DNA from 3 places in the Pseudophaeobacter sp. genome. Region 1 is predicted to be linked to each of the others. Evidence: riboswitches for the same ligand, from Rfam matches in the RefSeq annotation. Region 1 holds a riboswitch; each other region holds the start of a gene.
What was found. Region 1 has a riboswitch for cobalamin ahead of ACN0VH_RS09690 (hypothetical protein). Riboswitches for the same ligand answer to the same signal wherever they lie in the genome.
Positions count from the first base shown of each region.

Region 2: it holds a riboswitch for cobalamin, as region 1 does, so the genes downstream of both, ACN0VH_RS06790 (ABC transporter substrate-binding protein) here and ACN0VH_RS09690 (hypothetical protein) in region 1, are expected to answer to the same signal.
Region 3: it holds a riboswitch for cobalamin, as region 1 does, so the genes downstream of both, ACN0VH_RS06315 (DUF1636 family protein) here and ACN0VH_RS09690 (hypothetical protein) in region 1, are expected to answer to the same signal.

Region 1 is NZ_JBLWXG010000003.1:233,804-237,074, forward strand. Features, by position in the region: gene nudC (NAD(+) diphosphatase) at 1-972, shown strand, start outside; gene ACN0VH_RS09685 (SRPBCC family protein) at 1,041-1,508, shown strand; cobalamin riboswitch at 1,595-1,823, shown strand; gene ACN0VH_RS09690 (hypothetical protein) at 1,929-2,378, shown strand; gene ACN0VH_RS09695 (protein-tyrosine phosphatase family protein) at 2,375-2,893, opposite strand; gene ACN0VH_RS09700 (DNA polymerase III subunit gamma/tau) at 3,060-3,271, shown strand, end outside.
Region 2 is NZ_JBLWXG010000002.1:73,397-76,667, forward strand. Features, by position in the region: gene ACN0VH_RS06785 (FecCD family ABC transporter permease) at 1-838, opposite strand, end outside; gene ACN0VH_RS06790 (ABC transporter substrate-binding protein) at 835-1,845, opposite strand; cobalamin riboswitch at 2,017-2,212, opposite strand; gene metH (methionine synthase) at 2,312-3,271, opposite strand, start outside.
Region 3 is NZ_JBLWXG010000001.1:1,324,748-1,328,018, reverse strand. Features, by position in the region: gene cobN (cobaltochelatase subunit CobN) at 1-245, opposite strand, end outside; gene cobW (cobalamin biosynthesis protein CobW) at 335-1,369, opposite strand; gene ACN0VH_RS06315 (DUF1636 family protein) at 1,366-1,785, opposite strand; cobalamin riboswitch at 1,880-2,108, opposite strand; gene cobO (cob(I)yrinic acid a,c-diamide adenosyltransferase) at 2,159-2,794, shown strand; gene glpD (glycerol-3-phosphate dehydrogenase) at 2,899-3,271, opposite strand, start outside.

The DNA of each region.
Region 1 (3,271 bases):
CAGGTAACCTTTGGGGGTGGCGGCGGGTTAGATCGCAAGGCACAGCTGCGCGAAGACCCCACCGCGTTGGCCCTGGCCTGGGGCGCTGCAACCACGCAGGTTCTGTTAACCTGGCGCGGCAAGGTTCTGAGCCAGCGTTCGGATCCGGCGCGCGGCCCGGACGGCCTGGCCTGGGTTGACACAGACCACCCTGTGGCTGCGGCCTACCAAGACAGCGCCCTTTATTTGGGGGCGGATCCCAGCGGCGCTGATCTATTTGCCTGCGATCTGGGCAACTGGCATCCTGATGCACTGGACGAAATGGCACTGGCCAGTTTTGCCGATCTCAGCGAGCAGCAGCATCCCGACCTGCCAACCGGCCATGTCTTTGCCGAGCTGCGCCGGATCATGGCCCGGCTCACCCCGCTGGAGGCCGAACTGGCCGCCACCGCCAAGGCGCTGCTGTCCTGGCATCAATCGCACCCGTTCTGCGCCCGCTGCGGCAGCAAAACCCAGATCACCCAGAGCGGCTGGCAACGCCAATGCCCGGACTGCAAGGCGCTACATTTCCCCCGTACCGACCCGGTTGTCATCATGTTGATCACCCAGGGCGAAGAGGTGTTGATGGGCCGTTCTCCGGGCTGGCCTGCCGGGATGTATTCACTGCTGGCCGGATTTGTTGAACCCGGCGAAACGCTAGAGGCTGCCGTGCGGCGCGAAGTCCTGGAGGAGACCGGCGTCACCGTGGCCGAGGTTGGCTATCTGTCCAGCCAGCCCTGGCCCTTTCCCATGTCCCTGATGTTTGGCTGCCAGGGGCGCGCCACCAGCCGCGACATCACCATTGACCCCAAAGAGATCGAAGATGCGCTCTGGGTCAGCCGCCAAGAGATGATGACGGTCTTCGCTGGCGACCACCCAAAGATGCATGCCGCGAGAAAAGGTTCAATTGCGCATTTTCTTCTGGAAAACTGGCTTGCAGACACCTTGGATTAAGAAGATGATTCTACCATCAAAATTCGACAAGACACCCTGAGGGCTGGCCAAGCGCCAGAAGGCATAGCATGGAATTATCAAGCAATGAGGACGTCGATGCGCCCCTCTCTGACGTCTTTGACGCACTTTCTGATTTTGGCAATTTCGAACGCTCGGCGATCCGGCGTGGCATCGAAGTCCAGCGGCTGAGCAACGACAGCACGCCGCAGGTTGGCCTGGCCTGGGATCTGCGGGCAGATTTTCGCGGCAAGCCACGCGAAGTCCACCTGGAACTTGCCACCTATGAGCCAGCAACACTGATTGGCCTGAACGGCGACAGCAACAGCCTGACAGGTCAGGGCCAGATCGAACTTATGGCGCTGTCACCAAAGCGCACCCGCATTTCGGTCAAGGTGAAGCTAAAGGCCAAGACCCTGTCAGGGCGACTGCTGCTGCAATCCCTGAAACTGGCCCGCGCCAAGGTCAACCGCCGTTTTCGCCACCGGGTGGCGGAATTTGCCAGCCTTACCGAAGACCGGCTGAACCATACCGCCTAGGTCCAATTACGTCAGCTCTGCCATCCTGTCAGCGCCGCCAATTCCTGCCCCGCTGCAAATGGCGATTGACGACTCATCCCTGACGGCGTTAGCGGTGAAGGGATGGTTCTCGAGGCGCATGATTTTGTGTCCGGGATGAAAAGGGAACGTGGTGCGGCATGGGTTTTATACCTTTGCCAATTCCACGACTGCCCCCGCAACTGTAGGCGGTGAGCGCTTCGGATAAACCACTGGCACGGGGCACGCCCCAGCCGGGAAGGACCGAACCCGCAACGACCCGCAAGTCAGGAGACCTGCCATCGCATGGAAACTCGAAACTGGACGGGGAGTCCGGGCGGGTGTCAGCGTTGGCTAGGCGATCATCGCCTAGGGAAAATGCTGACCCTCTCGCGCCTTCCTGCCCCGCGCGGAGGGCGCATTATGACAGCGACATCAACCAAAGCGGCCGTGCAACCGGCCCGCAGCAAAACACCCAGCGATATCGGCCAAGGCCATGCCGATCACACCAGCCAAAGCCTTTGCCTGCATACAGGGGGCCCCTGCCCGGCCCTGGCCCGTATGGTCACCGCCCTCACCGGGGCGCTGGACAAGGCCCGCCCGGTAACCACACCTGAATTTGAGCTCAGCGGTGAAAGCAAGCTAGAGGGCTGCCCCCGGACCTGCGATGCACGTTTTGTCGCCAGCCATCACCGCATTCGCGTCTTTTGCGACGTGCCCCCTGCGGCAGAAATCTCGGCGCTGGACAGATTTGCCGATGCCTTTCTGGCCCCAGCCCAAGCGGACTTTCCCCTTGTCGCAAGCACATTGCCACACCGTCCCTGCGCCTTGGCGCAAGTGCTGACAAATCCTATGGTTCCCGAACCGGCCTAGGGGCCAGCGCCGGTCACCGCCCAATGCATCTGCGGCTCTGTCTCGACAGCACAGGGCCGCACCGCCCGCAACCGCTGCAACGCTTGATCCGGCGGCTCGCCCGCCTCAATCATCAGCCGCAGCACCACCATCCCCGACCGGCCGCAGCCACCCCGGCAATGTACCAGAACCCGCCCTCCGCCGCGCAGTGCCTGGCGTGCAAGGGTGCTGATCCCGGGCCACTGGTTCAGCATATCCGGCGTTGGTGGTGCATAGTCCGGCACCGGCAAATGCTGCCAGCGGCAACCCATGGCCTGAATATCCTGCCCCAGACTCGCGGCACCTGCGGCAAGATGTTCCACATCGGTGGTCATCGAAATCACCAACCCCGGCTGCCAGTCATGCAGATGCGCCATATCCCCCTGAAAATCACCTCCCGCCCCCGGCAAAGGACAGAGCGCAAGAATACCCTCACCCACGCTGAGCGCGTGCAGGGTCAGCGGCGTCACATCACGGCAACTGATTTCGTCATCCATGGCCGGGCCTCCTGTCGGGCGGGCAGCTGCACAAGCAGATCACAACGATCTGAACCAAAAGACTGGCCTGCGTCCCGGCATTGGTCAACAGCGGTGGACGAAGCCCCTCTGCCCGCGTACCTTGCCCCACGCGCGATCCCGCCCATCCGAATCCGGCAAGAGACCTATGAACGATAGCACAAGCGACAGCAGCCAATCCCAGTATCAAGTCTTGGCGCGCAAATACCGCCCCGAGACATTTGCCGATCTGGTCGGCCAGGATGCCATGGTCAGAACGCTGAAAAATGCGTTTGAAACCAACCGGATCGCCCAAGCCTTTATTATGACGGGTATTCGCGGCACCGGCAAAACAACCACCGCGCGCATCATTGCCAAGGG
Region 2 (3,271 bases), on a different contig from region 1:
GCGGGATGACAAGGCCGACGAATCCGATGGATCCAACCAGGCTGACCATGGTCGCAGTCATCAGCGTCACCACACCGATCAGCACAATCTGAACCCGGCGAACCGGCACGCCAAGCGATGCCGCTGAAGAAACACCGAAGGAAAACGCATCCATCGCGCGTGCAAACCACAGGCAGATCAGAAAGCCGATCATCGCGACGGGCGCCGCCAGCATGACATCCGGCCATCGTACGCCGGACAGATTGCCCAGCAGCCAGAACATGATGCCGCGCGCCTGTTCCGCATTCGCCGACTTGGCGATAAGAAAGGAGGTCAACGCGTTGAAAAGCTGCGAACCGGCGATGCCCGCAAGCACAAGCTGCGCCGAGCCGCCACCCGCGGCCCGCGCCAGCGCCGCCACCACGACAAATGACAGGGTCGCACCGATAAAGGCCCCGCCCGAAATCCCGAGCAACCCGCCACCGACGCCAAGGATCGTCACGGCCACGGCGCCCGCTCCGGCCCCCGCAGAGACGCCCAAAAGATAGGGATCCGCCAAGGCATTGCGCACCAAAGCCTGTAGAACAACGCCCGATAGGGCAAGACCCGCGCCACAGCCCGCAGCGACCAGGGTGCGCGGCAGCCGGTAGCTCCAGATTATGCCAGCGTCGATCGGATCAAGGATCAAACCCGCATCCCAAAGACGGTTTGCAAAGACCGCCGCCACCGTCGAAAGCGGCAGCGGCGTTTCACCAATGACAACCCCAGCCAGGATTGCCAGGATCAATACGGCTGGCCCCTGTGCAATCCACAGCCCAAACGAGCGCCGAAAAACGCCTGGAGCAGCCGCATCCGTCATTGCAGATCGAACTTCGGCAGGGCCTCGGCCAGCGTTTCAAGCGCCGTGATATTGCGGATTGATGGATCCATAGAATGCGCATTCAGGATCACGATGCGGTCATTCTTTACAGCATCCATCTGGCTGGTCACCGGGTCTGTTCTAAGAAATTCCAGCTTTTTCTCGACATCATCCGCCGCAAAGCGGCGCCTGTCCATCTTGGCCACCACGATGACTGACGGATTCGCGCGGGCGATGGTTTCCCAGCCGACAACCGGCCATTCCTCGTCGCTTTCCACGACATTACGCAGCCCGAGCTTGTCCATCATATAACCCGGAGGCCCCTTGCGCCCGGCAACGTAGGGGTCAATGTCCATCTCGGCCGACGAGAACCAGAAAACAGCCGAGGCATCTTGCAGATCCAACTCAGCCGCCTTTGCAATGGCCGCAGCTTCGCGGGCCTTCAGATCCGCCAGCAAGGCGTCGCCTTTGTCAGACACATCGAAGATCTGCGCAAGCTGGGTGACGCCTGCATAAATGCTGGCCATCTCAAACATGGCAGAGCGGGTTCCGTCCGATCCGGTGCTGTTGTCCTTGGCCCAGCAATCGGCGGGCAGAACAAAGGTCGGGATGCCAAGATCCGAGAATTGTTCGCGGGTGGCAACGATGCCCTGCGGGCCGATATGCCATTCATATTGCACCGCAACGATATCCGGGCGCTTGTCGACCACGGATTCGAAGCTGGGATCATTGTCCGCCAGCCGTTCGACACCCGCATTCAATTCAGAAAATTCAGGCAACACCTCGGTAAACCAGACCGATGTTCCCGCGACCTTGTCGCCAAGTCCAAGCGAATACAAAAGCTCGGTTCCGGCCTGACCGACCGTAACCGCAGTCTTGGGGGCTGCATCGAAGGTGACCTCGACACCGCAATTTTCAATCGTCAAAGGATAGGTCGTCTGGGCCTGCGCCATCGGCACAAAACTGGCCACGCCCAGCAGAGCCGCCGTCAGAAATCGGGAATACATTGATTGTCTCCAGGGGATGATGCGACCAGAAACAAAGAGGGAATAGCGAACCCGTGGCTGACGAATACGGCACCCGAAAGGGGCGACGCATAGGTACTGGCGATGGCAGGTGCCTTTGGGCACCGCAGGATTAATCTCATTCGACACCTCCCCGGACTCCCCGCCCGGGCCGCGTTGCATTCAGCGTCGGCAGGTCTCCTGACTTGCGAGTCATCACAGCAGCGGCCTTCCCATGGCACGGTGGCCACAGTGGCATGATCGCTGCACGCTCATCGCCTACAGTTGCGGGGGCAGTTCCGGTTCACCGGCAAGCCGGTGGCGGATTCCCTTTTGATTCCTCATGGAAACCGACAGGTTGTGTTCTAGTAAGCAATTTCCCCTGTTGCAACGACTATTCTGTTGCGGAACCCTGCCGCCTTTGCCCGCCGTGCTACGGCTGTAAAATGCGCAACCCGGCACTGCCCCCCTATTCCGCTGCGACCACCGAAATGCCGGTTGGGGTGTAGTTCAGCACCGGGGCCAACCAGCGTTCGGCCTCTTCCAGCGTCATGCCCTTGCGGGTCGCATAATCCTGCACCTGATCCCGCTCAACCTTGGCGACGCCAAAGTAATAGCTGTCGGGGTGGGCGATATAGAGGCCAGACACCGATGATCCGGGCCACATCGCCATGCTTTCGGTCAGCTCCACCCCGGTGGCGGCTTCGGCGTCCAGCAGGCTGAAAAGCGTACGCTTTTCGGTATGGTCGGGCTGGGCAGGATAGCCGGGGGCAGGGCGAATGCCGCGATAGGGTTCGCCCACCAGGTCAGCAGGGGCAAAGGTTTCATCGGGGGCATAAGGCCAGAGCTCGCGGCGCACACGCTGGTGCAACATCTCGGCCATTGCCTCGGCGTAGCGGTCGGCCAGCGCCTTGACCAGGATCGAGGAGTAGTTGTCATTTGCCTTGTCGAACCGCTCGGCAATCGCCTTTTCCTCTGGGCCGGCGGTAACAACAAAGCCGCCGATATAATCGTCAACGCCCTTGGGCGCGACAAAATCGGCCAGCGCCACGTTGGGCCGCCCCGGCCGCTTGGCATGTTGCTGGCGCAAGGTGTGTAGCGTGGCAAGCGGCACCTGCCGACCGCCATCCTTGAACAGGTGGATGTCATCGCCTTCAGCATTTGCGGGCCAGAAACCGACAACAGCGCGCGGGCCAAACCAGCGTTCGTCAATGATCCGTTTCAGCATCGCCTGCGCATCCGCGAACAACGCACGGGCGGCTGCGCCCTGTTTGTCGTCCTGCAGTATCTTGGGGTAAACCCCCTTCAGCTCCCATGTGCGAAAGAATGGCGTCCAGTCGATATACTCGGCGATTTCCGCCAGATCCCAATCATCGATCACCCGCGTGCCCAGACATTCGGGGCGGGCAACACTGTAGCCCTGCCAGTC
Region 3 (3,271 bases), on a different contig from region 1:
ACCCCCTTGGCCCCGGCGAGTGTCTGTTCGGCATAGGTGTCGACCGACAGCGGGTGTTTCAGCGCCACCAGATTGGCCAGCCGCAGGCTGGGTAGTTTGCCATCGGCGCGATGCCAGCCTGCCGCAAAGGCCCCAAGGTCGCTGTCGGAAAAGGACAGCACCACCAAATCTGCGGGCGATTGCCCCAGATCCTGTGGCGTGTCGGTTTGATCCAACCCGTGGCTTTCACGAAAAACGACGTGCATTGGTGAGGCCTCTTGCAGAGTGTTTAGGGTGCCGCCTGGCCTTGCAGCCGGAATGCGGCACCCGCGTTTGCTTTGTCTTTGCCAGTGGCCTAGGCGCCCAGGTCTGCCCGGATGGCGGCCCCGTCGATATTGTCATGTTCGGCAATGACCACCAACTGGGTGCGACGCGGTGCATCGCCCCAGGGCTGATCATATTGTGCCCGCAGACGTTCGCCAACGGCCTGTACCAACATGCGCATTGGCTTGCCCTTTACTGCAACATAGCCTTTGACCCGCAGGATATTGCGTGTCCGAGCCAGGTTCACAATGGCATTTTGCAGCGCTTCCGGGTCAGAAACTTCGCCCATTTCGACAACTATGCTTTCAAAATCGTCATGTTCGTGGTCGTGGTGGCCATCGTGATGGCTGGGGCGTGCCTCCAGATCGTCTTCGGCGGCTGCATTAAGCCCCAGAATGATGCGCGGATCAATCACGCCCTCGCTCATGGGGAGGATCGGCAGCTGGCGCGGGGCTTCGGCCTCGATCACCTTGCGGGCCTGTTCCAGTCCGGCCTCGCCCGCCAGATCGGCCTTGGACAAGAGCACGATATCGGCGCAAGCGATCTGATCCTCAAACACTTCCGACAGCGGCGTTTCATGATCCAGGCTATCGTCGGCAGCGCGCTGGGCCTCGACGGCGGCGAGATCGGGGGCAAACTGCCCTGCGGCCACGGCTTCGGCGTCGGCTAGGGCAATGACGCCATCAACGGTGATGCGCGATCGGATGGCCGGCCAGTCAAAGGCCTTGAGCAGCGGCTTGGGCAGGGCCAGGCCTGAGGTCTCGATCAGGATATGTTCGGGGGCCTCTGGCAGGGCCATCAGGGCCTCGATGGTGGGGATGAAATCATCCGCCACGGTGCAGCAGATACAGCCGTTTGCCAGCTCCACAATGTTGTTTTCAGGACAGTTTTCATCGGCGCAGGATTTCAGGATATCGCCATCGACGCCTGCGGTGCCAAATTCATTGACCAGAACCGCCAGGCGCTTGCCCTGGGGGTTTTGCATCAGGTGGCGGATCAGCGTGGTCTTGCCCGCACCGAGGAAACCAGTGATGACGGTGACAGGAATTTTGTTGAGATCGCTCATGGGGTTTCGTCCTTGCAGGGGAATGTGATCGGGGGAATGCGGGCGATGGATTGCTTGCGAAATACCTGTGGGCGTTCGCGCCAGGGCACCAGCCCATCGGTCGTGGCAGCATAGGCGGCAGCCCCGGCCAGAATGTCGTCGACATGGGCTTCGGGATCTAGGTCGCCGTAGATGTAGCTCCAGCGGGTATCGCCACCGGTCAGCACCATGGCGCAGCCACGTTTGCAGGCGGACAGGCATTCAACACCGCGCACCGTGACCCCGTCTGGCAATGTCGCCTCGGAGAGGGCCGACAGCAGCAGGGTGCCGGGGCGTGTGGATTCGGGGTCAACACCTTCGCGTTTGCAGGTGGTGCAGATCGTCAGGGTGACCTCTGCGGTATTTGGGGCGGGGGGGTCCGCCATATCGTCTGCCATCAGCGCGCACATCCATTGTGGGGCCAAGGGGCAGTGCCAGCAGGGGGAGGGCAGAGGTGCGCTCCCACAACCAGTTGCGACACACCCCGTTCGCCCGTTGTCTCATGCGTTGGCAGGTCTCCCGGCTTGCGGATTTCAACAGGCCTAGGGCCTGTCTGCGGCTCTCTTGCCTTCCCGGCGCAGGGCACCAGTGGCATCAGAGACCTCTCCGGTCACGGTCGCGGGGGCGGCTGTGCTTGAGACTGATGCCAAGGGGGGGGCACCTGCCTGTCACATTCCCTCTTCGCCTGCAATTTGCAGGAACCAACGAAAACCCCTTGCGCTATTGGGGGCTTCCTTGTCAAGACTTGCACAAACAGCAGGAGTGACCCCAGTGAGCGAGAAGTCCGAAACCGGCGTTTCAGAAGAGGAAGCGGCACGGCATGCCTCAAAGATGGCCAAGAAAAAGGCCGCCCGCGATCGCATGATGAAAAACAAGGATGGCGAAAAGGGGCTGATCATCGTCCACACTGGCCCGGGCAAGGGCAAGTCCAGCTCGGGATTCGGGATGATCATGCGGTGTATCGCCCATGGCATGCCCTCGGCTGTGGTGCAATTCATCAAAGGCGCCTGGCAGACCGGCGAGCGTAGCCTGATTGAGGAAAACTTCAGCGATCTGTGCCAGTTTTATGCGATGGGCGAAGGCTTTACCTGGGAAACACAGGATAAGGCGCGCGATATCGCTGCGGCGCAAAAGGGCTGGGAAAAAGCCAAAGAGATGATTCGGGATGAGCGCAACACCATGGTGCTCTTGGACGAGATCAACATCGCGCTGCGCTATGATTACCTGGATCTGGACGAAGTGCTGGAATTCCTGGTGGAGGAAAAGCCGCCGATGACCCATGTGGTGCTGACCGGCCGCAACGCCAAAGAAGAGCTGATCGAGATCGCCGATCTTGTCACCGAGATGGGGCAGGTCAAGCACCCCTTTCGTGCCGGTATTAAGGCGCAAAAAGGCGTGGAATTTTAAGAGAAAGGCGCTGCGCGGTCGAAAAGGCGGGCAGTGCCTTGCCCGCCGCGCAGGCGGACTTGTGCATCCCCAAAAAAACGGATCAGGCCCAGATTATATCTGGGTCACGTCTGAGCCACCGACGCAGCCCGGTTTTCTGCAGCTGACAGAAGGGCGGGATTGTTTCGAATATACGCATCCACAGCCGCACGCTGGGCTGCATCAAGCCGCAGGTTCAGCTTGGTGCGGCGCAATAGAAAATCTTCGCCTGTGCGCACCCATTCGTTCCTGATTACCCAGTCCAGCTCGCGTGCAGTGATGGTTGCGCCAAAATCCTGCCCCAGATCTTCTGGTGCTTTTGCATCTCCCAGAACCTCCCAGGCTTCCAGCCCGTAGGCACGGATCAGACGGCGCGTGGCATAGGCGCTGAGGAACGGATAGTCGCTGGCCAGTTTGGCCGTCAGCTTGGCGACATCTTCCACCGGAAAGTCGCCTCCT